Regions from separate parts of the Peribacillus sp. NPDC097225 genome, predicted to be linked through region 1. Evidence: a T-box and tRNA genes for the amino acid it is inferred to sense, from the RefSeq annotation. Region 1 holds a T-box; the other holds one or more tRNA genes.
What was found. A T-box is a leader RNA that pairs with one kind of tRNA and senses whether it is charged. The one in region 1 lies ahead of ACIQXH_RS03140 (valine--tRNA ligase), so its partner is inferred to be a tRNA-Val.

Region 1 (16,073 bases):
TCTTTTTCATCGAATATCTCGAATACCAAAGTGTACTTAGAAGGAATGATGGCTGAACTACCATCGATAAATAAATCAAGTACCTCATTTACTTGTAACCTTTTAGTCAACTGATGACCGAATTCACTCACCTTTTTCAAGTGCCTGTTTATTTCCTTAGTAAAATAATATTGTTTCATGATAAAAGCTAAGCTAACCAAAGCGGCTCCTACGAGCAATATGGCTATACTTCCCATTTCAATATATAATACAAACAAAATAATACCGATTGGCATGATCATGAGGCTTGTGAAACCATCCCAGATAGCATCCTTCGTTTTCATTTCTGGTTTTTTTCCGTATAATAGCCAATGCGCGACAATGACAACTACTTGATTGAATAAAAAATAAGAAAACTGATAAACAAGCATCAATAGAATATCAATTGCATCAATGCCAGATGTGAAATCATGATCTCCGCCTAAGCCATAATAGACCAGTCCACTCAATAGGCAAAAGATAAAAGACGTGATCGAATTTAGCGGAAAACGATACCAATCTTTTTTTGCGGGTCGCATCCTTAATATAATGAATATAAAGGCAACCTGTGTGACAACGATTTCAATGGCCAGTCCGAACACAAGAAATACGGCGAGTGAAACGCCTTGCACGACCGCAACTGGTTCATTATTAATCATGATTGGCATCAAAGCCACCACACTTATGAGCACAAGAAAAGCAGGAATATCCCATGTATTTCCACTTAGGATAGGCGGAAATACATGAAAAATCTCAATTAAACTAGCCGGTATGAAAAGAAACCAAACCACATAGATAGCCATTCGTTTTTTACTAGAAATAATCATATATCTTCCCCATCCCCATGAGTATATTGGTATTATCATACCAGTTTTTAGTCACTTTGCACTATACCCAAATTAAAAAACTTTAAAACACATAGTCTTAAAGTCTTTGTTTATTCTTATATTATTTAAACAAACAACCCTTTTGTCTAAGACAAAAGGGCATAAAAAAACTAGAAGATGAACGGGATGAGTAGCTGCATATACTTCCAAAGGAATGACCGAAGTCCTATAAGTTTCGACCGCTGAATACAAACTCACGGGCAAGTGAAAGAAAATGGAGGGAACCAGTGATAACCAACACTTCTCTATCTCCCGTTTTTTCTTCACCGATCGTTATCGCTTTCCGCCAATCCTTCTCCAAACTCCGTTTCTCTTTTGAACAATGTTCATAAAGCAGTTCCGCTTTCGCTGCCCGTTCATGCGTGAATTCAGTAACGATTATTTCACTCGCTTCCTTTTCGAGCAGAGATAGCATCTTGGCATAATCTTTATCACGGAATGAACTGAATATAAATTTATACGCATACTCCGGGTACCGCGTCTTTAACGTATCTAGCAGTACCTCGATGCCGGCCGGGTTATGTGCACCATCAATGATGATCAAGGGGCTTTCGGAAACCTTTTCGAAGCGGCCATTCCATTGTGCTTCCGCTATTCCCTTCCGTATGCTTTTTTCATGGATGTTGTTTCTTACCATGGTGACTGCTGCGATAGCTAGCGCGGCATTATCGATTTGATGAGCGCCAAGCATATGCATCTCTATATTTTCAATGGAGGTATCTTGGAACAAAAAGGAGAAGCTTTGTCCTAGCTTGTTTTGCTTGATAGCTTGTACACGGATGTCTTTTCCGATTTGATAATATGGAACGCCAACTGAAGCCGCTTTTTCTTCAATCACCTTTGCTGGTTCCTCTGTCGTCACTCCACTGATGATGGGTGCTCCTTTTTTAATGATCCCTGCCTTCTCAAAAGCAATTTCTCCAAGCGTATTACCGAGGATATTCGTATGCTCCAAAGAAATGGAGGTGATGATGGAAAGAAGTGGCTTGACGACATTGGTGGTATCGAGCCTTCCCCCAAGTCCCGTTTCCAGTAAAACCAAATCCGTGCCTTTTTTGCTAAAATAAGAAAAAGCCATCGCTGTCAGGATTTCAAATTGAGTGGGTCCATTTCCTTCACCATCCATCTCTTGTACGATTGGCCACAGTTCTTGAAATCCAGAGACAAAGTCCTCATCGCTGATTTCCTCCCGGTTTATCTTTACCTGCTCATTCAGTCGAATTAAGTATGGGGATGTGAAAGAAGCCACCCGTAGCCCTTCAGCCAAAAGGATTTCCTTTATGAATTGGAGCGTAGAACCTTTGCCATTGGACCCTGCAATATGTATATATTTAAGCCCTACATGGGGGTTTCCTAATTTAGCTAATAATGTTTCCATTCGTGACAAGCCAAAGTTCATACCTAATTGGACCTGTCTTTCTTCAAAAAATCGGTTGATTTCATTCATGTCCGTTACCATTTATCGATAAGCCTCCTCTTTCTTTATACCGCTCTTATGCGTTAAAATTATTTTATCAATATATTAACGATTTACCTAGATGAAAGGTAGTGATTGACCATGAAATCTTCTTCACTCCATTGTTGGATTGTCGTCAACGGCTATTTGCAGCATGAAAAGTTTTCTAGCTTGGCTTTATTCATACAAGAGTCCGCTGAAAGAAAAGGGATATCGGCAACACTTGTCCGAAATTCCGACCTGGTTCCCGTTATTGAAAAGGGAACCCCGTATCTAAAAGGAACTGATGGAAAATTACCAGATTTCGTCCTGTTTATGGATAAGGATATTCATTTGGCACGCCATCTGGAACTGCTCGGCCTACCCGTATATAACAGCAGCTCGGCCATCGATATATGCGATAGCAAGGCCAAAACGCATCAAGCTTTAGCGGGTCACGGCATCCCGATGCCAAAAACCCTGTTTCCCCCGTTTACTTATGAAGGAATAGAAAGAAAGAAACTGGATGCATTCAAAAAAATCGGCAATGAGCTTGGCTACCCCCTCGTTGTAAAAGAAGCATACGGTTCATTCGGGGAACAGGTGTATTTAATTCCTACGGAGGATGAATTTATGGAAACGGTGAAAAAGCTTGGGCACCGGCCTTTTATTATGCAGGAATTCATTGAGTACAGTAAAGGCCGGGATATCCGTATCAATGTCGTCGGCAATCAAGTCATCGCTTCCATGCAACGGAAGTCCGAGCATGATTTCCGAGCAAACATGACAGCTGGTGGAACAGCCTTCCCCTACACACCCACCAAGGCAGAAAGTGATCTTGCCATCCGTTGCTCTACTCTATTGGGTGCGGATTTTGCCGGGGTAGATTTGCTGTTCGGAGAAGATGGCCCGCTATTATGTGAAGTGAACTCGAACTCGCACCTGCTTAATATTTACGAATGTACGGGCATTAATATTGCTGACAGCATGTTTGATTATGTGATGGATGCATTCGAAAGAAAGGGATTCCAATGAAAAAGCATACAGGCTGGCTGATTTATAACCAGGAAGATGCCGCAAAAAACAGGGGATACATAGATTGGATGCTGGAAGAGGCCAAAAGTCTCGACCTAGATTTGCGTTTATATTATCGCGACCACCTACAAATCGGCCACCGTTCGAATCAATTGTATGTCGTACATAAGCACGAACCGATAGATTTGCCTGATTTTGCGATAGTCCGGACCATCGATCCTTTCTTCACCAAACAATTGGAAAGGCTACATATCACATGCTTCAACTCTTCTTTCATCTCGGAAATCGTGAATGACAAAGCAAAGACGCATCAATATGTGACTTCTATCGGCATTCCAATGTCAGATACAGTTTATTGCTATGGTAATCCCTCAACAAGCGATATGGAATTACCATTCATTGCGAAAGACGTTCATGGACGTGGTGGAAAACAGGTTTACTTGATTGAACATGAAAAAGACTTGAGAGAACTGCCTAACGCAAAATGGATCGTTCAAAAACCGGGTGTATTCGGAAAGGATATCCGTGTCTTTGTCATTGGGAACAGAATCATTGCAGCTGTCCTTAGAGAGTCCTCTTCTAACTTCAAGGCCAATTACACGTTAGGCGGATCTGCTTCGTTATATGAGCTGTCAGCTGCCGAACGGACACTTGTAGAACGAGTAATCGCTGCCTTTGACTTTGGCATGGTCGGGATCGATTTCATTTTCGCCGAAGATGGCAGCCTCATGCTCAATGAAATTGAAGATGTAGTGGGAAGCAGAACGTTAAGTGCGCTCAGCAATCTTAATATTGTAAAAGAGTATCTATTGTTTATAAAAGAGAAACTATCGGTTAAGTAAACAAAAAAGGATGAACCAGCTTCTTACATAGCCGGTTCATCCTTTTTTGTTTTTTTAAAGCTGTTTCAATTCATTGATTCTATGAATGACAGAATCACGTTTCTCACTATAGTCTTTTTCTTTGGCACGTTCTTCTTCAATGACGCTTGCTGGTGCTTTTTTGACGAAGCCTTCGTTGCCTAGTTTTTTCTGTACGCGTTCTACTTCTTTATTAAGTTTGTCGAGTTCCTTTTCAAGACGTTTCACTTCTTCGTCGATATTGATCAGTCCTGTTAGTGGAAGGATCAGTTCAACACCCGTAACCACAGCTGTCATGGCTTGTGCTGGTTCTTCGACATCGATGCCGATTGTCAATTGTTCAGGATTACAGAAGCGCTCGATATAGCTGCTGTTTTTTTCTAATGTTTCTAAAATGGACTCATCTTTTGCTTTTAGAATCAAGTTGATTTTTTTGCTTAAAGGCGTGTTGACTTCAGAACGGATATTCCGGACTGAACGGATGATTTCAACAAGCAGTTTCATTTCCTCCGCTGCAGCTGTATCCGTTAACTCTTCCTTCACTTCAGGCCATGCAGCAACCGTGATTGATTCGCCTTGGTGCGGAAGGTTTTGCCAAATTTCTTCCGTTATGAACGGCATGAATGGGTGAAGCAATCTCATCGTGTTATCTAGCACGTATGCAAGAATCGAACGAGTCGTTTTCTTCGCCGCTTCGTCTTCGCCATATAGCGGAAGTTTAGCCATTTCAATATACCAGTCACAGAAATCATCCCAAATGAAATTATAAAGCACGCGACCCACTTCACCGAATTCATAACGGTCCGCAAGTCTTGTCACGTTTGAAATCGTTTCATTCAATCGAGTAAGGATCCATTTATCAGCAACGGACTTTTCACCGCTTAAATCGATTTCATCATAGGTCATGCCATTCATGTTCATTAAGGCAAAACGGGAGGCATTCCAGATCTTATTGGAGAAATTCCATACCGCTTCCACTTTTTCCGTGCTGTAACGAAGATCTTGCCCTGGTGAGCTTCCTGTTGAAAGGAAGTAACGTAGCGAATCTGCACCATATTGGTCGATGACATCCATTGGATCGACACCATTGCCAAGCGATTTACTCATCTTGCGTCCCTGTTCATCACGAACAAGACCATGGATCAGAACGTCTTCGAATGGGCGCTCTCCCGTAAATTCAAGCGCTTGGAAAATCATCCGTGATACCCAGAAGAAAATGATATCATATCCTGTTACAAGTGCTCCGGTCGGATAGTAACGTTTGAAATCGATGCTTTCCTTGTCCGGCCAGCCCATAGTCGAGAACGGCCATAGTGCGGAGCTGAACCACGTGTCCAGGACGTCTGTATCCTGTTCCCAGTTCTGTGCATCAGCAGGTGCTTCCTGTCCCACGTATACCTCGCCTGTCTCTTTATGGTACCAGGCCGGGATGCGGTGACCCCACCAAAGTTGACGGGAAATACACCAATCGCGGATATTTTCCATCCAGTGCAGATACGTTTTCTCGAAACGATCCGGAACGAAGTTGACCTTTTCATCCTCGGATTTCTTTTGAAGGTCAACCGATGCATCAGCAAGAGGCTGCATTTTAACGAACCATTGAGTAGAAAGATATGGTTCTACAACTGCTCCGCTACGCTCTGAATGGCCGACAGAGTGAAGGTGGTCTTCAATTTTGAAGAGTACTCCAGCTTCTTGCAAGTCTTTGACGATTTGCTTACGGCATTCGAAACGGTCCATTCCTTCATATTTACCGGCCTTCTCATTCATCGAACCATCTTCATGCATGACAAGGATGCGTTCTAGATTATGACGGTTTCCGATTTCAAAGTCATTAGGGTCATGAGCCGGTGTAATTTTAACGGCACCCGAACCGAAATCCATATCCACATAATCATCGCCAACGATCGGAATTTCACGACCTGTGATTGGCAGACGAACCATTTTCCCGATTAAATGCTTGTAACGGTCATCTTTAGGATGTACCGCAACTGCCGTATCACCAAGCATCGTTTCTGGACGGGTTGTCGCAATTTCAATTTCTCCCGATCCGTCAACTAGCGGGTATTTCATATGATAGAATGCACCTTGAATATCTTTGTAGATTACTTCGATATCAGAAATGGCCGTTTTCGTCGATGGGTCCCAGTTAATGATATATTCGCCACGATAAATCAATCCTTTTTTATAAAGGGTAACGAATACTTCATTGACCGCTTTAGAAAGACCTTCATCTAGCGTGAAGCGTTCGCGGGTATAGTCAAGGCCAAGACCAAGTTTTGCCCATTGTTCACGGATATGGCTTGCATATTCCTCTTTCCATTTCCATGTTTCTTCCACGAATTTCTCACGACCTAGGTCATAGCGGCTAACGCCTTCAGCACGAAGCTTTTGTTCCACTTTCGCCTGTGTTGCGATACCGGCATGGTCCATACCGGGAAGCCATAGCACGTCATATCCTTGCATACGCTTCATACGTGTCAAGATATCTTGTAGTGTTGTATCCCAAGCATGACCAAGATGTAGCTTACCTGTTACGTTTGGTGGAGGGATGACGATTGTATACGGTTCTTTTTTATCATCACCTGTTGTTTCAAAGTACTTCCCATCAAGCCACCATTTATAACGGCCTTTCTCTATCGTTTGCGGATCATATTTTGTTGGCATCGAAATTTGGTTTTCTTCCATGTTGTTTTCCTCCTTTTGGGCATAAAAAAAACTTCCATCATCATAAAAGGACGAAGGAAGTTGTTCGCGGTGCCACCTTTTTTCCGAAAAAGAAAGAAATCTTTTCTCGGCTCTCAAATCGGATAACGGCTCTTCACCGGCCTTCACTACTAACTATTCACGAAGACTGCTCGCGGACGACTTCTGATGCTGCCTGCTTAGAAACCTCGCACCAATGGTTTCCTCTCTGAAAAGGGCATTTCATCTTACTATTTCCGGTCTTTACATTCATTTATATTCATATGTAAAATCATTAATTGCATATAGTATATAGTACAAAAAAAAGGGGGGTCGAGTCAATCATCTTTTCGTTTACTTTCGTAAGTATGGCCCTATTCACTAAGGGAGGCTCACAAGAACAGAACGATCTTCCTATTATACCATCAACGTTTCATGATGTTCCGCATTTCTCACATGTTTCGCAGCCCTCCCATACAATAAAAGAAGTCCTACAAAGGAAGGTGCAATCTTGAGACGAAAATACTCACCTTATACGTTGCCACCTTGGATGAAAAAGTTCCGCGGTGTTTGTCAGCAATTCATTGTCCCCTTCATTGTTTTTCAAGGAATACGTACATTAATATTTCCAACTTTCTTCGATATGCTCCTGTTGGTCGCCTTTATTTTCTTAGCCATGTCTTTATATTTAGAATGGATATAATTATTCCCCTACAACAAAAAAATATACATGATTGGATATTCATCCATTCATGTATATTTAGCTTGGGGGCGATTGTTCCTCTTTGGCCGCCTCGGCAGCCGCTTTTTTCTGTTTTTCGACTTCCTCGACCTTCATCACCATATATTCCACATTCTTCAAAAGCCAGAATTGTCGTTGCAACTTCGTGACATTATCCAGTTCCGTCCTTAGACCTTTACCCTCGGAATAGTTCTTCACCACATCCAGTGCTGATCCCGGGAAAGCCAAATAACTTTGCATCAGCAGCATTTCCTCTTCTTTCATAGGAAAGAAACGAAGATAATTATAAAGCCAATCGACGCAATCATCACATTGGACTGGATAGGTCCTCGCCGTTTTGACGAGAAAAGGTAGTAAGTCAAAATGGGGAGGGGCCGTATTCGAATTCTCGAAATTGATAAAGTAACCATATCCTCGTTCATCATATACAAAGTGCTTCAATGAAACCTTTCCGTGGGTGAGGACGGTCCTTACTTTTTCGCTTTCCTTTGTCTTTTCGAACCATGTTTCAAACTTTTTGATAGAGTAGTTCAATGCCTGGGTGATATCCGTAAAAAAGGTGCAGACCGACATCTCAAATGGAGACATATACCACTTTCTTTCACAGGTGACAATGTACTCCTCCATAAAGTCCTTCTGCGTATTCCACTCACTCAGCGTTCTTTCATAATGAGCTTCCCGCTCCTCTGTATCCACCTCTGTTTCTTTCACAGACAGTGTATGCATCCGTGCAAGTTCCCTGAACATTTGCTTATGTTTCTCATCACGTTCGCCATTTTCTTCATTATTCAACCAAGGCATCAGGTAATATAATCGGCCGTTATGAAGAACGGCATAGCGCTGGTCCATCGTTTGGTAAATAGGCACGATTCGGTTATATCCCCGGTGATACAATGTTTGGATATTTCGGATAAAGTCCATTCCATTGTGGGGAGTAATCGATTTCAAGGCAAAGGTTCCACGGTCGCTATACACTTTTTTCACTCGTCCAAAGTCCTCGATATATTGTACATAAAGCGCGTATTCTTTTAAGACATAGGCTGAATCACTATCCTGAATATTCTTTTGTTGATTCTCGTTTTCCCTCACGAGACTCACTCACTTTCTTTTAAAAAAAGCTCGCCAATCGTTTGAAATGCAAGATAAAGCAGGAGCAGAGCCAAGGCCCTGCTTACTGCTTGTGATTAGTTTTTGTAAGCAATGGACTTTGGAATGTAAATGACTTGCCCTTCGGTAACGCTCTGATTGCCTTCTAGTTCATTACTAAGAAGCAAGGATTGTACCGTGACGCCATAACGCTGGGCCAGATCATCTATCGTTTCCCCCTGCTGTACAATACAGACCTTCATCCTGACCAATTCTTCTTCCTGCTTTCTTCCGAAAAGATCCATGATGGTGTGTTGCTTATCCGCATTATCCTGGTTTTCTTTTTCACCTTGTTCGGCATTTTGCTTTTTTCTGCCTTTATAATTTTTCATTCCTTTTGCCTGTTTTTCTGGTTTTTCTCTTCTTTTGAATAGATCGGTCAAAGATGAAAGGGATTCCGGATCCTTTTCGAGGCTTGAGGATTCATTCTCATCACTAAGATTGTCATCTTGCCTATTGACGATGACATCCTGTTCTTGATGGGGCGAACCCGGAATTTTAACCACTGGCACATTTTCCACATCGGTCAAATAAACGGAGCCTTCCTTTTCTTCTTCTATTTCAGCGACTTTTCTTTTCACTTCGGTTTCAATACGTTTTCCTTTTTTATCTTCTATCTCAGCCACTCTTCTTTTGACCTGTTCCTCGATGTTCCCTTTGTTCTCTGCATCTTTTTTTGCCTCGATTTCATCCACTCGCCTTTTGACCTGTTCCTCGATACTTTCTCCTTTTCCTCCCTCTATCTCATCCACCCTTCTTTTAACCTGCTCTTCAATTCTTCCTCCTTTTTCTGTCTCAAACGATGCTGGCCACTTTTCCTTGGAAACAGGAGTCTCATTTTTCTCTTCCTCAATTTCAATTACTCTTCTTTTCACTTGCGTCTCTATGTCGTTATCCTGTCTGTTGACCTCGGCTTCCCACTGCATCTCCTCAGGAAATGGGGATACAGGAATTTCAAAAACAGGGGCGTTATGTTGATGATTACTTAGGTATACCGGTTCCTCTTCTTCATCCTCTTTTGCTTCCGCGACTCGTTTTGCTTCTGCGGAAAATGGCGTGTATAGATCACTTTGCTCGTCATTGCGGAAGACATGATGGAAATCAGGGACGGGTGGTTCTGCAGCCGCATATGGAACGTATGATTCATTTTCTTCATCTGATTCCTCAAGAAACTCAGTCTCCTCGGTCTCTTGATCTACTTCCATGCGCTCTTCCACATAGGAATCATTGTAAATACCGGTTATCAACAAATCCGCCTGTAATTTTAGGCAGTTATGTTCAGGCAGGGCATAGTCAAAACTCTGAATCGTGATATCGATTTCCTCCAATGAGGAGATTCGGTTATTCGGTATCGTTATATCAACCGGAAATCGGTGTGTGAATTCATTGAGACCATCTGGATGCCTCTCAACCTTTTGAACGGCTTTCGGCAAAAAGCTTTGAGGAAATTCCTCATAATCACCGTTTTGCGAGTCTTTGTATTCACCACTTAAATCTAATGAACCCCGGATAAACACATATTGATCGCTTTCCTGGATCGTCACATTTGGATCGAGGGATATGGAATAGAGCTCAGCCACTTCCTGTCCCTTATGAAACCAAACGGACTCTTCCAAAGAAAATCGCAAATACGATTCGTTTTCTTGCGACAAGACAACTCCTCCTTTCAGCTTCAGAAAAACAGTACCTATACCAATAACAATCTATGAGGAAAGGGAAATGATTATTCCTTTAATCAATGGGAAAAATGGATGAATGAATCGAACAAACGGTTGAACGGAGGGGGGAAATCATCACAAATAAAAAAGGGCTTCCCCGGAATGGGGAAACCCTTACGATTATTTTTTCAATGTAGCGAAAGCTTTTTCAGCTGCTGCGATTGTTTTTTCAATGTCTTCATCGCTATGAGCCGTTGATAGGAATAAGCCTTCGTATTGAGAAGGCGGCAGATAAATCCCTTGGTTCGCCATTTCCCGGTAGTACGATGCAAAAAACTCTAAATCAGATGTTTTGGCTGTATCATAGTTCACTACATCTTCATTTGTAAAGAAAAGTCCGATCATGGAACCGGCACGGTTGAATGTATAGGGAATGCCATATTGTTTCGCCGCTTCTCCGATTCCTTTTTCAAGCATATCGCCTTTACGGGTAAACTCATCATACGATTCAGGTGTCAATTGACTCAGGGTTTCAAGTCCTGCTGTCATTGCAAGCGGGTTACCAGATAATGTACCTGCTTGATAAATATTACCGCTTGGCGCTACTTGCTCCATGATTTTACGTTTGCCGCCGAAAGCCCCGACAGGTAAACCGCCGCCGATCACTTTACCTAGGCAAGTCAAGTCCGGATCAACGCCGAAATAACCTTGAGCACAGTTATAACCTACTCGGAAGCCTGTCATGACTTCATCAAAGATCAATAAGGATCCGTATTGGGTCGTCAAGTCACGTAGTCCTTCAAGGAAACCAGGTTGTGGCGGTACGACTCCCATATTCCCTGCAACCGGCTCGACGATTATACAGGCGATGTCTTCACCAAACTGTTCGAACGCGTATTTAGTGGCTGCAAGATCATTATATGGTACCGTGATGGTATTCTTTGCAATTCCTTCAGGCACTCCTGGACTATCAGGTAAGCCGAGCGTAGCCACACCAGAGCCGGCCTTAATCAGCAAGGAATCACCATGTCCATGATAAGACCCTTCAAATTTCAGGATTTTATCGCGGCCTGTATAGCCACGCGCCAATCTCAATGCACTCATCGTAGCTTCTGTTCCTGAAGAAACCATTCGGATCATTTCGATTGAAGGGACCCTCTCGATGACTAGCTTAGCCAGTTCATTTTCAATCAGCGTAGAAGTACCGAAGCTTGTACCTGATTCTGCTACCTTTTTCAATGCCTCAACTACACGGTCATTCGTGTGACCAAGAATAAGTGGACCCCATGAAAGAACGTAGTCAATATATTCGTTGCCATCAATATCATAGAGTTTGGATCCTTTACCCCGTTCCATGAAAATGGGATCCATATCCACTGACTTGAAGGCACGGACAGGACTGTTTACGCCCCCTGGCATCAGGTCTTTAGCTTCGGCAAACGCCTTTTTTGAGTTTTCGTATGAACGCATGTATCCGTCCCCTTTTCTCTAATAAACTATATTATTTTTTCCTCACTTATTATCTTCATCGATCCAACGGGCTACATCTTTTGAAAAATAAGTAATGATCAAGTCAGAACCTGCTCGTTTGAAGCCTGTCATCATTTCCATTACGATTGATTTTTCATCGATCCAGCCGTTTTGGGCGGCAGCCTTCACCATTGAATATTCCCCACTTACGTTATAAGCCACAATCGGAAGTGTGAAGGTATTTTTCATGTCCCTGATGACATCCATGTAGGAAAGAGCTGGTTTCACGATTAAGAAGTCGGCTCCTTCTTCTACATCGGATTCTGCTTCACGGAAAGCTTCTAGACGGTTAGCCGGGTCCATTTGGTACGTTTTCCGGTCGCCGAACTGAGGAGCCCCATTCGCCGCATCACGGAAAGGACCATAAAAAGCGGACGAATATTTCACAGCATAAGACATGATCGGGATATCTTCGTAACCCGCTTCATCTAGTCCTGCACGGATGGCCGCAACAAATCCATCCATCATATTAGAAGGGGCAATGATATCGGCACCTGCTTCTGCTTGGCTGATGGCCGTTTTGGCAAGAAGGTCAAGTGACGCATCATTTAAGATTTTGTCTCCCTCAACTACCCCGCAGTGACCATGGCTTGTGTATTCACATAAGCATGTGTCGGCAATGACCATGACTTCAGGGTATTGTTTTTTGATGAGTCGGGTTGCTTGTTGGACAAGTCCATTATGATGAAAGGCTCCAGTGCCTTGTTCATCCTTATCATGTTCAAATGGAACACCGAATAAAATGACTGATTTAATGCCAAGACCCACGACCTCATCCATCTCTGCCGCTAGATTATCCATCGAAAGCTGGTAAATTCCTGGCATGGAGGCGATTTCCGTTTTTATGTTCTCGCCGTCGATGATGAAAATCGGGTAGATTAAATCCTCTTTATGTACGTATGTTTCACGGACCAAAGCCCTCATGCCGGCACTTGCACGCAGGCGGCGGTGACGATTGAATAAAATATCTTTCATTTTATGGTTCCTCCTTTAGGATTCTTTTTAACAATATATCGTACTACTTCCTCAACCATCGCTTCTGTTGTATAGACATCAGGACATACAGAAACATGTAAACCATTTCTCGATGCCGTCCTGGCACAAATCGGTCCGATACAAGCAATGACAAGGTCTTTTATGTATGTATTCAATTCATGTTGTTCAATGATCTGTGTAAAGTGATTCACCGTGGAAGAGCTTGTAAAGGTGATGATATCCACTTTCCCGTTCAAGATTAATTGGACCAGTTGTCTTTCGCTCTCTTGTGGAAGTATGGTGTGATAGATAATCATTTCATCACACGATGCACTCGTTTCATTAATGGCCTCCGCTATGACCGTCCTTGCGAGGTTCCCTTTCGCAAGGAGGACACGTTCACCGGGTTCGAGGTGAGTAATAAACTCCGAAACAAAACGCTCTGCAACATATTCGGATGGAACAAAATCCGCTTCATATCCATACGCGTTCAAAGCCTCTTCCGTTTTGGATCCAATGACGGCTATTTTCGGAAGCACCACATGTTGTTGCTTGCCGAGCAGCCTGAACAAAAAATCCACACCATTCTTGCTCGTTAATATGACCCAGTCATAGCTGTTCAATCGATTCAACCGTTCTTGTACCTCTTCCAGATTTTCTGGAAGGGTAAACTCAAGCAACGGCACCATCAGAGGAGTTCCCCCATTTTTTTTCACTAAGGTTTGCAAACCCTCTGCCTGCCCTTTCCCTCTGGTGATTAAAACCTGATAATCTTTAAGAGGCAAAAACGGCTTCATTACTGATCAAGCTCCTCTTTTACACGATCAATCAACTCTTTGCCACCGAATTCACTAATCAGTCTAGCAGCCTCAAGGCCAACTGCTTCAGGATTTGGGCCCTCAGCCATTTCTTTATAAATCACTTTACCATCCGGGGAAGCGACTAAAGCTGTTAAGGAAACATCTCCATTGTCTTTTGCAACTGCCAATCCTGCAATCGGCACCTGGCAGCCACCTTCCATTTTATCTAAAAAGGCACGTTCAGCTTCTACGGTCTTTTTCGTATTTTCACACGTGAATTTAGCGAGTTCTGACAATAAATCATGATCATCTGCACGGCACTCAATGGAAAGAGCTCCTTGGCCAACAGCCGGTAAACAAATGTCTTCATCTAAAAATTCCGTTACGACGTCTTTTTTCCAACCCATTCTAGCAAGACCTGCAGCAGCTAGAATGATGGCGTCATACTCTTCATTTTTTAGTTTATCCAAACGGGTATCAATATTCCCGCGAATCCATTTAATTTCAAGATCCGGTCTTCTTGACAAGATTTGGGCACTGCGACGCAAACTGCTTGTTCCGACAATAGAGCCCGGTTTCAATTCAGAAAGCTTTTCATGATTCTTTGAAATCAATGCATCACGGTGATCTTCTCTTGGTGGAATGCAGCCAATCGTCAATCCTTCTGGAAGCACCGCTGGCATATCCTTCATGCTATGTACAGCCATATCAATTTCCTTATTCAGCATGGCCTGTTCGATTTCTTTAACAAATAGTCCCTTACCGCCTACTTTCGAAAGCGTCACATCCAGGATTTGGTCACCTTTCGTGACTATTTCCTTCACTTCGAACTCGTAGGGAAGGCCAAGTTCCTTAAGTTGATTAATCACCCAATTCGTTTGGGTAATCGCTAGTTTACTACGTCTAGAACCGACAATAATTTTTCTCATAGTTTCCTCCTATGTATTCCAAACATGGAATGATGAAAGACTTCCAAAAAGGAAAAAGTTAATTAATACAATCATGAAGAATCCAATATTCAAAAAGGCCAAAGCCCTGCCATAAACCTGTTTTCGGATTTTCAAGTATAAATAAACACTGTATCCTATCAATATAACAAACGAACCGATAATTTTCATATCCAACCAAGAAACACCTGGTAATTTAAGATTGGCCCACTGAATGCCCAGTATCAAAGATACCCCCAATAACGGAACGCCGATTACAGCGAGAACATACGACAGATTTTCAAGCTTCGTCAAATCACCCAGTCGAAGCAACCGCTTACCCCATTTCTTTCGCTTCAATAAGTCATATTGAATCAAGTAGAGTAAGGAAAACACGAATGAAAGAGTAAAAGCACTATAAGATAGTAAGGCAAACGTGATATGAATAAATAAAAGCTCAGAAACCAGCTGTTGTGCAAGGACTTCCGATTCTATCTGGACAGGGGCAAACGTATGGATGGCCATCACCATGAACCCAAGTAGATTAGTAAAGAATACGATAAAATCGACACGTAACAACCGGTTAATGATCAATGATAATGAAACGAGGAGCCAAGCATAAAAATATAGCCCTTCGAAAATCGTCAAGATTGGAAATCTTCCCGTTTTCATTACATAAAGAAATAAAAAAATTGTTTGCAGTACCCAAACAATAGAAAGCAACCAGAAGGCGATTTTATTAGCCTTCTGGTTATTATTTAGAAAATCGAAGAAATATAAAAGCATACTGACGGCATATAACAATACAGTACCTTCATGTAACCTTGTCATTAGTAATTCCATATCTACCTCATTAATGGACAGGAACTGGATTTAGTAGAGAAGACTTCGCATGTGCCTTTTCAGTTTCATTGTCCTCTACCATCTTTTCTTCAACCAATTCCTCTAAATGAAAGATTTTCACAAAATTATTTAATTGTTCTTTTGCATTTGGTTCCTCTGCCAGTTCTTTGGCATATAAAATCGGATCCCTCAGCATTTGATTAATGATGCTCTTCGTATGTTTATTCAATACTTTTATATCACGTTCACTCAAGTGTGGGAGCTTTCTTTCAATGCTCTCCATCGTTTCCTTTTGAATCGATAACGATTTTTCCCGTAGGGACGAAATGACTGGAACCACACCAAGCAAATTCATCCACTGATTAAATTCAACAATCTCGAATTCAATCATTAAGCCAATCTTTTCAGCAGCTTTCTTACGTTCTTCGATATTCGCTTGTACGATTCCTTCAAGGTCATCGATGTCGTATAGGAATACGTTTTCCAGTTCAGCCAACGTTGGATCCAAGTCACGTGGAACAGCGATATCCACC
Region 2 (16,073 bases), on a different contig from region 1:
GAGCCGGAATTGCTTCCGAAGCGAACATGTATCTCCAACCGATGTCATTGATCCATTCTACTGATTGCCCATTAGCGATAGCCCAGTTAACGAAGTACACGACTAACATCCCAAGAATGATGGCAAATTGATTAAAGGATACCAATTTACCTCGGATATCAGCAGGAGCAATCTCCCCTATATACATAGGGACGATTGCTGAAGCCAAACCCACTCCAATGCCGCCTATAATCCGATATAGGTTAAACGTGAGCAATAACGCTAGCGTCGGTTCGCTTTTTGTGAAAAATAAAAACTCCGGATAAGCGGACCCTAAAGCAGAAAAAAAGAATAACAGAGAAGCTAGGATTAATGAATTCTTACGCCCGAGTCTACTTGAGATCATCCCGGACAGCAAACCTCCGATGATACACCCAATCAATGCACTTGAGGTCGTTGCCCCGTGGGCTAAAGACCCGAGACCTAAACTCGTAATGAAGTAGGCTTCTAGGGATTTTTCCGCCCCGGATATTACAGCCGTATCATATCCAAATAGCAATCCACCAAGTGCCGCTACTAGTGTAAGTGAAAAAATATAAAGTGAGTTACGATTTTTTTTCATAGTTTCATAGAGTTAGAATAAACCCGTAAAAGAAAAAAGCCAAGGTAATTCCAGCAGTTTCTTTTCTTTCACCAATTAAACTCCTTCTCCATAACCCCCTCTACTTGAATTAGAAGATATGACTATACATGAATCCAATCATAAATCGTATGCTAGTTCCTCCCTCCATTCACCTTTTATTCTGCAATTGCTTTAAGAATGTATTTGTTCAATATGCCTTTTAAGTATTCTTGTCTGCCCGATTTATTTTGGATTTCATCAAGACCAAGTGCATAGTCTTCCAACTTACGAAAATCTGTTTTCCCTTCAACAATTTCCAAGCCGATTCCGGCGGTGTAACTGCTGTAACGATCCGCAATGAAATCTTCCAATACTTTGTCTTCAAGTAACTTTTTCGCAACCTTAGTACCAATCGCAAAGCTATCCATTCCAGCAATATGCGCATGGAATAAATCTTCGTAATCGAAAGATCCCCGTCTTACTTTCGCATCAAAATTCAGACCGCCTGTTCCAAGACCCTCGTTTTTAAGGATTTCGTACATCGCCAACGTCGTTGAATACAAGTCAGTCGGGAATTCATCCGTATCCCATCCAAGCAACGTATCCCCTTGGTTTGCATCGACGGAACCAAGCATCCCGTGAGTACGGGCAACATGCAATTCATGTTCGAATGTATGGCCTGCCAATATTGCATGGTTTGCCTCGATATTGAATTTGAAATGATCCTTCAAGCCATACGTCTGTAGAAAAGCAAGACCCGTTGCGACATCGAAGTCATATTGGTGCTTCGTCGGTTCCTTTGGTTTTGGTTCAATCAAGAACTGGGCATCGAAACCAATCTCTTTGGAGTAATCCAGGGCCATATGGAAGAAGCGGGCCAAGTTATCCAGTTCTAACTTCATATTCGTATTAAGAAGCGTATCGTAGCCTTCACGTCCGCCCCAGAATACATAATTTTCTGAACCTAACTCCTTCCCTACTTCCAATCCTTTCTTCACTTTCGCAGCCGCATAGGCAAATACATCCGCATTCGGTGAAGTTGCTGCACCGTGAACCCAGCGGGGATTAGAGAACATATTCGCCGTATTCCAAAGTAATTTCGTCTTGCTAGTCTTCAAGTATTCCTTGATCATGGCCACAATTTCATCCATGTTCTTATTTGTCTCCCTCAATGTGTCTCCTTCAGGAGCGACGTCGACATCATGGAAACAGAAGAATGGAACGTCCATTTTTTCAAAAAATTCAAAGGAAGCTTCCACACGTGCCTTTGCTAGGTCCATTCCCGTAAATTTATTATATGGACGGAGCATTGTTGGTTGTCCAAATGGATCTGTACCATCTGCAGTGAATGTATGCCAGTACGAAACGGCAAAGCGTAAAAACTCTTCCATCGTCTTTCCGTTAATCATTTCTTCCGGATTGTAATATTTAAAGGCAAATTGATTTGAAGATTCTGAACCTTCGAACTTTACTTGACTGATTGTTTCAAAATAACCCATAGTTGTATTTCCTCCTTAAATAGAATCAAATTGGAATCGCTTCCATTATTTATAAAAATATAATACCAGCAAAAACTTAGTTTGTCTAATGAATATACTAAGTGTTTTGACTTTTTTTTGTTATAATAAAACTTACCTAAAATGAATTATTATTAGAGGAGGTAGAAAGATGACCTGGAGCCAACAACTAATGAAAGTGAATAACAAGCAGGCCATTTTAGAAACTATCCTGAAACGTGCACCGATATCTCGGGCAGATATCTCTCAGCATCTCGGACTCACGAAGGGGACTGTTTCTTCTCTCGTCAATGAATTATTGGAAGCTAATCTTTGCATTGAATCAGGGCCAGGAGAGTCTAGCGGTGGAAGACGTCCAGTCCTGTTGTTGTTTCAAGAAAAGGCCGGCTACTCGATTGGAATAGATCTTGGAGTAAATTATATGTTAGGTATACTTACTGATTTCAATGGTGACATTATAGGGGAAATTAGTAGGAATACGAATAATGCAAACTACCAAGAAACTTTTGATCGTATGAAAGAAATGATTCAATCTTTAATAAAAACTGCCCCCGAAAGCCATTACGGAGTGGTAGGAATCGGAATTGGTATTCCTGGAATCGTTAATAACAAAGGGGAAATTTTGCTTGCTCCGAACTTAGGTTGGAAGAATGTTGACCTAAAAAAAGACATGGAAGAAGAGTTTGGTCTCCCTGTCATCATAGAAAACGAAGCAAATGCCGGGGCCTATGGAGAAAAGAAATTTGGCGCCGGCAAAGGCCATGAACATCTTGTTTACGTAAGCGCGGGTATGGGCATTGGGGTCGGCATTATCCTGCAAAATGAACTGTACCGCGGAGCGAATGGATTTTCCGGAGAAATGGGCCACATGATCATTGACGTTCATGGAAAGCCCTGCAAATGTGGAAGCAAGGGTTGCTGGGAATTATACGCATCCGAAAAAGCATTGATTGAACGGGCATCATCACTTTTCCAGTTGGAAGAAACCACGCTTGAATCATTGGTTGATCAGGCAAGCCATAATGAAGGAATCCGTGACCTTTTCAAAGAAATTGGACAATATCTTGGGATTGGCATTAGCAATATTTCCAATACCTTCAACCCTCAGCAGATTATTATCGGAAACCGCCTAGCTATGGCCAAGGACTGGTTAAGGGATTCCATATTGAAGGTAGTTGAAAGCCATGCCCTCCAGTTCAATCAAGAAAAATTGCATATCAGCTTTTCTGATTTATCTTCCTATTCCCCTTCATTAGGGGTATCGGCCCATGTAATCGAAAATTTCTTGAAAACAAATTTGAATCACATAAATTAATAAGTTTATATGAAACAAAAAGTGATTTCTCCCTCAGGAAAAACCACTTTTTTGTTTCATTTCTCTTCAATTACCCGAATCAATTCCCGTAAATAATCGGGAAGATCCGGTGGACGTCTGCTCGATACCAGGTTTCCGTCTACCACAACAGGTTCGTCCATCCAATGTGCCCCGGCATTCTCCATATCATCTTTAATTCCGGGCGTGCTTGTCACCTTCTTCCCTTGCAAAATTCCTGCCGAAACCAAGACCCAACCCGCATGGCATATTTGGCCAATCGGCTTCTTGCTCTCTTCCATACTCTGAATCAGAGAAATTACTTCAGGAAACCGACGAATCTTATCAGGTGCCCAGCCTCCTGGAACAAGAATCGCATCATAGTCTTCCGCTTTGATGCTGCCATAATCAAAATCTGAATCGGCTGGCACACCATATTTACCAATATACGTCTCATTTGCCTTTTCTCCGGCAAGATGGACGATGGCCCCTTCTTCCCTCAATCTTAAAATCGGATACCAAAGCTCCAAATCCTCGAAATCATGATGCACAAGACTGATTACTTTCTTTCCTTCTAAGCGCATATATCCCTCTCCTTCTATAACTTGTTCCCCTTAACTTAAAGGTATACTTCCCCCTTTTGGTAACTCGTACACTTTTATCTTTATCAATATATATCATTTCGTTCTATAATTAGTACCTTTTTATCAAAGGATCTGATAACAAAGAAAAAAAGACTTTCTGATGAAAGTCTTTTTTAGGATATTAGTCTTCTCCAATTATTTTCACTTCGGTTTCAAGCTCCACGTCAAATTTACTTTTAACGGTGTCTTGAACATATTGAATGAGTTCCAAATAATCGGTGGCTGTCGCGGAACCAACATTTACGATAAAGCCAGCATGTTTAGTGGAAACTTGAGCTCCACCGATTTGCTTCCCTTGCAACCCGCTATCCTGGATTAATTTACCTGCAAAGTGTCCAGGCGGACGTTTGAAGACACTTCCACAAGACGGAAATTCAAGCGGTTGTTTAGATTCCCTCTGAAAAGTAAAATCATCCATTTTACTTTTAATGTCTTCGTATTCTCCCTTTCTTAATAAGAAGGTAGCTTCTAATACCAGTAGTTTTTCTTTTGAAAAACGGCTAGAACGATAGCCCAGTTCTAATTCATCCTTTTTCAAAGTCTGCAATTCTCCAGAACGGGTGATGACCAGGGCTTCCTGTAGTACATCTGAAACTTCTCCACCATATGCCCCTGCATTCATATATAAAGCCCCTCCAACAGAACCGGGGATCCCGCAAGCAAACTCTAAACCAGTTAGACTATTTTGTAACGCGTATCGGGAGGCTTGAATGATAGCAGCACCACTTTGAACGGTGAGCTTATTACCCTCCAATTCCATGCTTGCTATATCAATAAGGGTCATGACGATACCGCGTATGCCCCCATCTTTAATAATCATATTAGAACCATTCCCCACGATGGTTAAGGGTAAATGGTTGTTAAGCGCATAAAGATATATCGCTTGGACTTCTTGATAGTTTGTAGGCATTACGAAGAAATCTGCCTTGCCACCTGTTTTTGTAAACGTATATTGATGTAGCGGTTCATTCATTCTCACATTACTTGGATGTACAATTCCCTGAAGATCTAAAAAAATTTGTTTACTCATTTATACAAACTCCCATTAAAAATTTTAGAAAAAAGAACAAACATTTCATTTCTTTTTGTACACATTGATCGTTAGATATTTCATTCTATGCTTCATATAAGCGAAAAACAACGATTTACACTTATTTATAACCTGCCATTTATTCCAATAACCACACTTTTCAATATTTAGTTATGGCTAGATTCCCCGGTTCACCATTAATGAAGGAAAGAGGAGCTCATCCCCACCAGTAGAACTCTAAAAAGAATCCTATATGTTTCTCAGGATCATCCAGTAAAACCATAATAAAAAACGGCGAAAACATTGATTGTACAATGCTTACGCCGTTGGATGACCTGTGAGGGATTCGAACCCACGACCCCTTCCCTGTCAAGGAAGTGCTCTCCCACTGAGCTAACAAGTCGTATGTAATAGTTGGCTTGCTCTGTTACTTAAGTACATAATTTATTATAAGTTCTTTTCGACAAAAGTCAACGAATTATTTAAAAAAAGTTTAGCGTTTGCCTTTAAATAAAAGATATGGAACAAGACAAGAACAAATGTTCTTTATTTCCTTGCGTAACAAACGTATGTTCGCATATAATATAAACAAGAAAGATAGAAACGGAGGCCAGCGGAATGAAATATATCATTCGGAAACATATGGATGAAAAGGTTCCTTTAGAAATCATTTACCTATCTGAAAATGGAAAGATTACACAGCGCAGAATTGAAGTTCTTGAAGTATATTCAGGTTATATCCGTGCCTTTTGCTTTCTTCGGCGGACAAAACGAACGTTTAAAATAGAAAACATCCTCTCTGCCCGCCTTATTAAGTCCAGGTATGATAGGTCAGGATAATCCCGATTACTACCTAACGCATCATTGATTGTTCCAAACTTATCCGATTAATTCCTCTTCTTCCTGTATATCCTTTTCTTGTTCAGTTAAAGATTCTTCATCATCTCTTAGACGGTGTGCCAATCTTGAGGCAGCGCTTGCTGCAATGCTTGCAACAATATCATCGAGGAAGGTATGCACGACTCCCTCTTGCTTCTTATCCAATTCGTGAATGACGCCTATTTTATTCTTATCCAAATGTCCAAAGGTTGTCACGGCAATGCTTCCATAACCAAGTACGGCACCAAAGGCAATCGTTTCATCCACTCCAAACAGACCTTCATCCGATTCGACAATGGATTGAAGCGGTTCCGATAGCTTCTTTTGTTCTGCCAGTCGATCAAGTTCAACACCAACTAAAATGGCATGTTGAATTTCTCTCTTTAAAAGCACCCTTTCAACACTTCTAATACATTCCTCTAATTTCAAATCAGCTTTATAAGGGAATTGTAGTTCAAAGACAATCTCTGCAATAGCCTCCACACTTACACCACGATCTAGTAATGTTTGTTTAGCCGCTCTTGTAACTTCCCTGCTATGGACGCGTACATCTGCCATTTTATCTGCCTCCCCTTTTTTTGATATCTTTCCATTATACCATTAAATATTCTAAATATTTGGAAAATAAAAGAAAAATCACTTTTCTATATCCTTCAGACAGGAAAAAGAAGGATGGCTATGCTAAAATAACTAAGAACATTATTTTCATTATAAATTCATAGAGGTGCGGTAAATGAGTTTACGCAAAGGCACGATAAAAGAATATATGTTTAGAAGTGAGGCGTTATCTGAGGAATTAGAGCTACTTGTATATTTACCGGCTAATTTTTCACCACTTTATAAATATACGCTTGTCATAGCTCAAGATGGTCGAGATTATTTTCAAATGGGTCGAATAGGTCGTGTGACTGATGAACTTTTAGGAAATGGCGAGATTGAGAATATTATAATCGTCGGCATTCCCTATAAAGATCGGTTTGACCGTAGACGGAAATATCATCCTGATGGTGAACAGCACGAAGCCTACATACGATTTCTGGCCCATGAACTTGTTCCATTTTTAGATGAGGAATTCCCAACCTATCAAATGGGACATGGCCGGGCATTAATGGGGGATTCTCTTGGTGGCACGGTTTCCCTGCTCGCTGCACTTAAATATCCACATACATTCGGTAAATGCATCATGCAGTCTCCGCTTGCCAATGAAGAAGTGATGAATGCTGTCCGTAGTTTTGAGAATCCTCATCTCCTCGAACTGTATCATGTGATTGGAACCGAAGAGACTGACGTTCCCACTACAGATGGGAACCGGGCAAATTTCATAGAACCCAACCGGGAACTGCATCAATTGTTAAAACAAAAAGGATTCCCTTGCTTCTATGAAGAATTTGAAGGGAATCATACGTGGAAGTTTTGGCAGGCAGATTTAAAAAGGGCCCTTCTAGAAATGTTTTAACCTCGGTTAGAATGGTAAAAAAATGCATTTGGACTAGAGTTTTCGAAAAATTAAATTATAATCTTAGGAGGTAACAATATGAAATATGGTGTTGCAATTTTCCCTTCAAAAAAACTTCAAGATTTAGCAAACTCCTACCGGAAACGGTATGACACAAAGTACGCATTCATTCCACCACATCTCACACTTAAACAACCGTTTGAAGCGACTGAAAAGGAAATTTCAGCAATCGCAGAACGCTTGAAAGACATTGCACGGAAGTTCCAGCCTTTCTCCTTAAATGTGACGAAAGCGAAATCCTTCCAACCCGTCAGCAACACCATTTATTTTAAAGTGGAGCTGTCAAAGGAACTTGAAGACTTACACGAAATGCTTCATGATGAGAATTTCTTCAAAAATGAAACAGAACATGCTTTCGTTCCACATATAACGATTGCACAAGATCTATCTGATAACGAACATTCGGATGTTTTAGGTCAATTAAGCATGCTTGATGTAAGCCATGAAGAAGATGTCAAAAGAATTCATTTATTGTATCAATTGGAAGATGGAACATGGACTGTATATGAAACATTTCGTTTAGGAGCTGAATAATTTCGTGTTTGTAAAAATTGTTGAAAACGAGCAAGAACGTGGATATGCTTACACCATAAGAAAAAGAGTGTTTGTAGAGGAACAACATGTCCCACTTGAAGAAGAGATTGACCAATATGAAGAAGACTCCACCCACTTCGTTTTATATAACGAGGAAGAGCAGCCTATTGGTGCGGGGAGATTTCGAATCATTGACGGGATTGGTAAGGTCCAGCGCATCTGTGTACTCTCTAACTCCCGTAAAACTGGGGCTGGTGCCCTGATCATGAATGCCATTGAAGAATTTGCGATTTCTCATGACATCTCTCAATTGAAGCTCGATGCTCAATTACATGCCATCCCCTTTTACTCGAAATTAGGGTATGAAATCATTTCCGAGGAATTTATGGATGCAGGGATTCCCCATAAAACGATGAAAAAAAAGATTTCCTAATAAAAACGCTGTTCCCTTGGAATTTCCACAGGGGACAGCGTTTTTTTATATATACCATTCTCGTAAAAATCCCTTCCCATTCTATGTCAATATTCACAAATAAACATAGTCTATATATAGAAAGCAAGAAGGAGGGAAATTTTATGAGTAACAATGGATTCAACATGGATGAATCTCAAAAAAGGTTAATGGAACTACTCGTTTCAAGGACTTTGAGAAAGCATGGTGTCAAAAAGGATAAAGTTGATTTGAGTGATAAAGAAAGAAGTCACTTAAAAGAGACCATACAGTTTTTACAGAAACAATCTGAAATGCTTATCAATCAAGAGAAAAGCATTACAGAAAATGATGTGAATCCCGTCACAAATTCTCACCACACTAGTTATTCCGATACCAAAGACAAATAACTAACATTCCTCCTATTCAATTACGCTCTTTTCGGTATGAAGCGCAGACTGGACCTTGCTTCTTTACCATTCATTCTGAACACTTCATTCCATGATGCTTCATCCGTTCGCACAAACTCTTCAAAAAAATATTTGAAAATAAACGAATGAATTGATTTATTCGTCCAACCAAATTTACATGCATAGCATATTTTAATAGGGAATTAAACCCTAAGGAGGAAAAAACGACATGAACCAAAATGTATATCATAGCAACAATTGCAATACAACAAAACATTCTGAAAGATCATGGTCGGCTCTAGACAATAACACCAACCATCCCCTAACATCATTCTGTGAAGAATCCGCAAACGAAATTGAACAAGAAGCTAAACAGGATAATTCGCAACTCCAACTATCTGAAGAGCTTGTTTACATTAAAGATTCTTGTAATGTAAGAGTAATCTCTACAGATGTTAAAGCGGCCCTTTCTTTACAGACGGCAATCCAAGCAGCCATCGCTGTCATCGTCAGCATTTCCATTGCAGACACTGACCAAGCGGACCGCATTACTCAAGAATTGATTCAATCTTCTAATGTTAAACAAATTACACGTCAAAAAACAATTGTTGAAAACAGCCGTGATATCGAAATCACTACAACCGATGCTCAAATCGCCGTTAACATTCAATTGTTACTACAATTATTGTTAGCTCTAATTGTAGAATTAGACGTTCTTTAAGAGTGAACACAAAAAGGACACATAAATGTGTCCTTTTGTATTTCTATCGAAGTTTCAAACCATTTCGTTTACATATCCTCCTTTTCCTGTCATTTCAGCCGTGATTTCCTCTTGAGCCCTCATTAGTAAATGGTTCTTATACGCACCTGCTCCAGGTGATCTGTCCTGATTCATATTCGTGACATGGTCAAATTTTTCCGACCGCTTCGTTTCGTCTTCCAACACTTGGTCAAAACGAATTGGCTGAATGGGTGTCGTTCCATCAACGATTCTTGGCTTTCTCTCCGCTTCTACTGTCCGGTTTGCGTATTGAATGTATTCGAATTGCGTTACTGGCGCTATGTATCCCATCATTAACCCTCCTCACTATATAGGTTCTCTTGTCATTTACATACCCACTCCAGAATGAAACGAAACATCTTTTCCGGATTCTTTTTTTCTATTTCTCTGGTAAAATGGAGATTGCCGATATTTTTAATAGATTTGAGGTATCCATTTATATGAATCAAGCAAAATCGGGAAATGAAATCATACATCTACTTACTGTTTCGGCTAGTGAGCTGCAGACACTCTTTGAAAAAGGAAAACGTGATCAGCTCTCTTGTGTCATATGTGATAAGCCAGTGAAATTATTCATTGGCATTCATGAAACACCTTATTTTTATCACAGTGACCCTTCACGACCTGCTTGTGAAATGCCAAATCCTATATCAAAACCTGAAACTAAACCTTTAGAATACATGGAACAAAACGGATTCAGAATTCCTAAATCACGCACCATTACTGAAACGAAGACTGTTATCGAACCGTTTTTGAAAAGTCGGACCATTACAGGCAATCCTCCCTATTTGGATAAACCATCCGTCCGCACTGAACTTTTGGATCCTTACTTTCAGGAACTATCTGAAAAAGGGATCATGCTTGATGCCGAACAGTTAAAAGCAGTAAAAACGATAGAAGGTCCCGTCCTTGTTTTATCCGGGGCTGGAAGCGGTAAAACCAGAGTATTGACGGTAAGGACTGCCTATATGCTAACTGTAGAAAAAATAAATCCTAAAAGCATTATGCTTGTAACCTTTACAGCGAAATCTGCAAAGGAGATGCAGCAGCGGCTAATCAGCTACCCTTATATGTCCCCTTCCCTCGTCTCTCAAATTGTTAGTGGCACCTTCCACAGCATCTTTTATAAAATCTTGATCTTTCATGAGCCTGCAAAATGGCAACGGGACTTCCTGTTGAAGTGGAATTGGGAAAAAGAAAAAATATTGAAGCAGGCCGGTCGGGAGTTGGAGCTTGATGAAAAGGAATTTGCCTATGATCAGGCACTTCAGCAAATCGGCCTCTGGAAAAACTCGTTGATTTTTCCTGACGATGTCAAACCGAATGATGATTGGGAGAAATCCTGTCTATTCCTATATAAAAAGTATGAAGCTTATAAAGAACAAACAAGTAAATATGATTTCGATGATATGCTGGTAGGTTGCTACGTATTTTTGAAAAGCCATCCTGAATTGTTATTGAAATATCAACAACGGTTCCGCTATTTTTTAGTGGACGAGTTTCAGGATATTAATAAAGTTCAATATGAGTTGATAAAACTCCTTTCAGCGGAAACAAAAAATGTTTGTGCAGTTGGTGATGACGATCAAGCCATCTATTCATTCCGTGGGAGTGATCCAAAATATATCCTGAATTTCAACCATGATTTCCCTGGTTCCCAAGTCGTGAAGTTGACCGAAAATTACCGTTCTTCCCATGAGATTGTTGCTACGGCAAATAGAATGATAAAACGAAATCAGCATCGGATGGATAAAACGATGCGGGCACAACATAATCAAGGGAATCCAGCTGTGTTATTCTATCCGCATGATGAAGAGCTCGAAGCGACGATGATCGTGACCGACATACAAGAAAAGATATCCAAAGGTGCCAATCCTGGTGACTTCGCCATCCTTTACAGGACCCATACGATGTCGCGTGCCATTTTTGAAAGACTGGCATCTTCCAACCTTCCCTTCGTGATCGAAAAGGATGCGGATTCTTTTTATCAACGGCGGGTCATCCATGGCATGCTTGCATTCATGCGCTTAAGCCTGCACCCTCAGGATAGCAAGGCCGCTTCTGACGTCCTTTCTTCCTTGTTTTTAAAGCAGAGTGTCCTACAGGAGCTAAAAGCCCAGACGATCTTGCAAGATTGTGACTTTATCGATGCTTTTGCTTTTGTAAAAACGGGACATGCCTTTCAAGAACGTAAGTTAAAAGCAATACCGGCACAAATCCGTTCTATAAAGACCATGTCCCCGCTCGTGGCTTTAGAAGTCATCGAGAAGGATTTGGGCTATCAGGAGTATGTAAAGAAAAGGGGAAATGAAGCCCACTTGGAAAAAGGTTCGGATGATATTCGTGATTTGAAAGTGGCTGCTAATCGGTTTCCCACAGTCGCTTCCTTCCTCGACCATGTCGATCATATGATTGCCATGGTTCAGGAAGTGAAACAGCTATCCAAGCACTTTAAAGATGCCATTCAGCTCACGACGATTCACCGCTCTAAAGGCCTTGAATATCAATCTGTTTATATTCTGGCTGCGGTTGATGGCAGCCTTCCCCATGACTTTGCATTGGATTCGTATCGTAAGGGTGAACTTGGTCCTCTTGAAGAGGAAAGGAGATTGCTTTATGTGGCGGCGACCCGGGCCAAAAAGAATCTTTATATCTCTGTCCCGCAAACGAGACGTGGAAGGACGGCCCACCCATCCAGGTTCTTGAATCTTTAAAGATATCCAGGGAAACAGACAGGAGCCTGCAATACTGCAGGCTCCTGTTTCGCTTACTATTTTTTATTCATCATATTGGAAATTGTCCCGAAATCCAGTTTATTTCCCTCAGCAACGATAGAATGTACGATTTTGTCTTCCATTTCCTTGTTGACTGGTTTATTGGCTATTTGAGATACCCTTTTAATTACATTCCTGACAGTCGTTTCATCTTTAAAATTGGCACCCTGTAGTGAGTTTGCCAATTCCATAACATCCTTCATGTTTACACCCGTTTTTCCTTCTATGTTTTTAAACAAATTATTATCCATGCCTAAGCCCCTCCTTTTCTGTATCTATCTTATGGAAGGATGAGGGATATGTGCAAGGTCCATAAAAATCAATAAAAAAAGGAATAGGCAAATACAGCCTATTCCAATTACACTAACAGAAAGAAGCCCCGACAATAACTAATAGGATAAACAATACTACGATCAAGACGAACGTGGATCCAGCGCCAAATCCGCCGCCACCGTATGCTTCGCCTCCATATCCATAGCCATAGCCTTCATTGCAACCGCCACATCCGTAGCCACCATAACCAAACATATTACAATCACCTCGCTCTCAAATTGAGCTCACTGATAATATATGTAGGGTGGGACAATATGTATAGGCCATGCCCTAAACATCATGCCCATTTCCGCTATGTATGGATCATCCTTTCGGTCTGAAGACCAAAGCTCCGATAAATCCAAAGATGATAGCTGCAGAGATTCCTGAACTCGTGATTTCAAACATGCCGGTAAGGACGCCGACAATCCCATGCTTTTCTGCTTCTAACATGGCTCCGTTCACCAAGGAATTCCCAAAGGAAACAATGGGAATGGTTGCTCCTGCTCCTGCAAAGTCTATAAGCGGTTCATATAATTCGAAGCCTCCCAGTATGGCTCCTATTACAACGAATAAGCTTAGTGTATGTGCCGGGGTTAGCTTAGCCAAGTCGAATAAAAGCTGGCCGATTACACAAATCAAGCCTCCGATGACAAAGGCCCAAAAAAACATTGCTAACATCCTGATCTCTCCTTTTTCATGTATTTGTCCCATACTCAATGGCCACCGCATGGGCAATACACGGAATCGATTCTTTTTGCTGATACGTTAACGGTGACAATAATGCCCCTGTTGCAATCAATAATATCCGTTTATATTTCCCCTGACTCATTTCATTTAATAAATGACCGTATAACACGGCTGCGGAACAACCGGCACCACTTCCACCAGCTAAAACAGGCTGATCCTTTTTATAAATGATCAATCCACAGTCTTTGAATTTTTCCTGGTTGATCCTACATCCTTTTTCCTTCAAAAGATCCAACGCCGTGGACCTTCCTATCTGCCCTAAATCACCAGTGACAATCAAGTCATAATGGTCAGGGGTAAGACCCGTGTCTCTGAAATGAGCGATAATCGTATCTACGGCAGCGGGTGCCATTGCCCCCCCCATATTGAAAGGATCCTTCAACCCCATGTCAATGACTCTTCCAATGGTAGCGGAAACAACATGAGGGTATGCCTCCTGCCTCGTACCATTTGGAGTCACCAAAGCTACCCCCGCACCGGTTATCGTCCACTGAGCAGTAGGTGGTTTCTGTCCCCCATACTCTGTTGGATAACGGAATTGTTTTTCGACGGCTGCATTATGACTAGACGCCCCTGTCAGCACATAGTTAGCCCCACCGTAATTGGTGATGAAGGCTGCCAGGGCAAGACCTTCCATCGATGTAGAACAAGCACCGAACAAACCGAAGTACGGAATCCCATTGGTTCTAGCTGTCAGACTGGTGGGTGTAATCTGGTTGATTAAATCCCCTGCCAGAAAAAATTGCACTTGTTCCTTTTCAATTCCCCCTTTTTGCAGGGCAATCTCCACTGATTTTTCCATCAAATGACGATGGGCCTTTTCATACGAATCCTGCTCCATCCACAGGTCGCTGTACAGAATGTCAAAGTCACCCGGAATTTCACCATTTGCTTCAAAAGGTCCGCCCGTTACACCCGTACTTAAAATGATTGGTTTATTAGCGAACGTCCAAGTTTGTCTCCCCTTTAGCATCGATTAACCCCCTATCATCTGAATAATCGTTTTGATTAAAGCCACGACGAAAGCGGAAAATACACCAAATAGAATGACCGATCCCGCCAATTTAAACATATTGGAACCCACACCAAGGACGAATCCTTCCGTACGATGCTCGATGGCCGCTGAGATGACCGCGTTACCGAAGCCAGTAACAGGTACGGCACTACCAGCTCCAGCAAATTGCCCAATCCGGTCATAAAATCCGAAGCCCGTCATTAAAAGAGCAAGAAATACCATGGTTGCAGTGGTTGGGCTCCCGGCCGTCTGCTCCGTGAAATTAAAGAAGTAAATATAGAAATAAGAAATGGCTTGTCCCACTATGCAGAAAATACCGCCTACCAAAAAAGCTTTTAGACAATTGGTCAAGACAGGCCTTTTAATCTCGTGCTTGCCTTGAAGCTGTTTATATTCATCTTGCTGTGGGGTCGTCTTTTCCTTTCCGCTCATACTTTGAAACCTCGCCTTCTTATATTAATTCCTTATGAAGCTCAACTATTTCTTTGAATTTCTTTTTCGCTTTCTTTTCTGGTACATCTTTTTCCTTAAGCAATTCATCCAACCTTACTGACTCCAAAAAGATTTTATAATCGCTGGAAATGATAAATTTATACTTTGGATACTTGTCTTCCAATTTTTTTGTCACGTTTTTATCGATTTTTTTCATATGAAAACGCTGTAGATGCTTTACTTTATAAGCCACGAGGATTTTCTTACCATTTTTGACAACGATCACATCATAAATTTCGTCTTCATCACTTACCATCTCCTTAACTTTCGTAATGAGTCCTTTTTCATCTTCTTCATCTTCTCCGTGAATGATATCCATCGGTTCCGGATTCGTTCGCTTGATTAAAGCCAATCCTTCTGTTTTCCCATCATCTTTACTGCTGCAGCCAGTTAATAGGAGCATAATGACTGCTAGAGACATCCAGCTAACATATAAAATTCTCCGTTTTCTGAACATAGAATCACATCCTAATTTAACGTTCTATTATTATCTTCTTGTTTATCCCATTTTTTATGAATGGTAGGATTAGGAAATAAAAGAAACCCTTCCAAAGAGGAAGGGTTCCGTTTATTTAATAGGCTTTGTTTTTTTTGCTTTTATTACAGCCACAATCTTTTTTAATTTTGACAGGCTGATCTTTTTTGATTGGTTTCGCAGCATACTGCCATGGATTCTGTTTATAATTCATTTGTGACCCTCCTTTATCATCTATACCATACTATATGATAAAAAAGACAAGTTGTACTCCGTCAAATATCCATAATTTTACTGATAATCACTTCAATTATGGAACCGACTGCAGCAACGGCAAGGACCAAGATCAATACTTGCCCCATGAACACATGCTCAAGATAAAGGATGACCAGAAAGAGGCTGGACCACACACCTACACACCAAAAACAACTAAGCAATTGACCAATCCAACCACTCAATCCCTTTTCTTTTGGAACTAGGTAAACTTCAGCCGTCCCATCTTCACCTTTTTCTTCAATTTCTTTAAAGAATGGACGACGCAAAGGTTCGGTTATTTTATCAAAAACGATTAATCGAGTAAGCCTAAATGAAGCTAGACCTA

Region 2: it encodes a tRNA-Val, which carries the amino acid that the T-box ahead of ACIQXH_RS03140 (valine--tRNA ligase) is inferred to sense. The anticodon was not compared.

What each region holds. Positions count from the first base shown of each region.
Region 1 is NZ_JBIWDJ010000001.1:623,241-639,313, forward strand. It holds gene ACIQXH_RS03120 (sensor domain-containing diguanylate cyclase) at 1-845, opposite strand, end outside; gene ACIQXH_RS03125 (bifunctional folylpolyglutamate synthase/dihydrofolate synthase) at 1,072-2,364, opposite strand; gene ACIQXH_RS03130 (ATP-grasp domain-containing protein) at 2,464-3,375, shown strand; gene ACIQXH_RS03135 (ATP-grasp domain-containing protein) at 3,372-4,217, shown strand; gene ACIQXH_RS03140 (valine--tRNA ligase) at 4,272-6,923, opposite strand; T-box leader at 6,967-7,194, opposite strand; gene ACIQXH_RS03145 (hypothetical protein) at 7,471-7,623, shown strand; gene ysxE (spore coat protein YsxE) at 7,681-8,751, opposite strand; gene ACIQXH_RS03155 (LysM peptidoglycan-binding domain-containing protein) at 8,847-10,460, opposite strand; gene hemL (glutamate-1-semialdehyde 2,1-aminomutase) at 10,647-11,936, opposite strand; gene hemB (porphobilinogen synthase) at 11,979-12,971, opposite strand; gene ACIQXH_RS03170 (uroporphyrinogen-III synthase) at 12,968-13,768, opposite strand; gene hemC (hydroxymethylbilane synthase) at 13,768-14,700, opposite strand; gene ACIQXH_RS03180 (cytochrome C assembly family protein) at 14,710-15,540, opposite strand; gene hemA (glutamyl-tRNA reductase) at 15,551-16,073, opposite strand, start outside.
Region 2 is NZ_JBIWDJ010000003.1:371,355-387,427, reverse strand. It holds gene xylE (D-xylose transporter XylE) at 1-601, opposite strand, end outside; gene xylA (xylose isomerase) at 778-2,100, opposite strand; gene ACIQXH_RS12040 (ROK family protein) at 2,270-3,433, shown strand; gene ACIQXH_RS12035 (type 1 glutamine amidotransferase domain-containing protein) at 3,490-4,014, opposite strand; gene murB (UDP-N-acetylmuramate dehydrogenase) at 4,196-5,104, opposite strand; tRNA gene ACIQXH_RS12025 (tRNA-Val) at 5,436-5,507, opposite strand; gene ACIQXH_RS12020 (hypothetical protein) at 5,723-5,944, shown strand; gene ACIQXH_RS12015 (phosphatidylglycerophosphatase A family protein) at 5,984-6,541, opposite strand; gene ACIQXH_RS12010 (alpha/beta hydrolase) at 6,717-7,439, shown strand; gene ACIQXH_RS12005 (YjcG family protein) at 7,518-8,033, shown strand; gene ACIQXH_RS12000 (GNAT family N-acetyltransferase) at 8,038-8,466, shown strand; gene ACIQXH_RS11995 (hypothetical protein) at 8,610-8,873, shown strand; gene ACIQXH_RS11990 (spore coat protein) at 9,103-9,594, shown strand; gene ACIQXH_RS11985 (hypothetical protein) at 9,649-9,945, opposite strand; gene ACIQXH_RS11980 (ATP-dependent helicase) at 10,095-12,368, shown strand; gene spoVIF (sporulation-specific transcription regulator SpoVIF) at 12,425-12,679, opposite strand; gene ACIQXH_RS11970 (YjcZ family sporulation protein) at 12,792-12,956, opposite strand; gene spoVAE (stage V sporulation protein AE) at 13,065-13,421, opposite strand; gene spoVAD (stage V sporulation protein AD) at 13,438-14,463, opposite strand; gene spoVAC (stage V sporulation protein AC) at 14,467-14,937, opposite strand; gene ACIQXH_RS11950 (YhcN/YlaJ family sporulation lipoprotein) at 14,957-15,454, opposite strand; gene ACIQXH_RS11945 (DUF1360 domain-containing protein) at 15,748-16,073, opposite strand, start outside.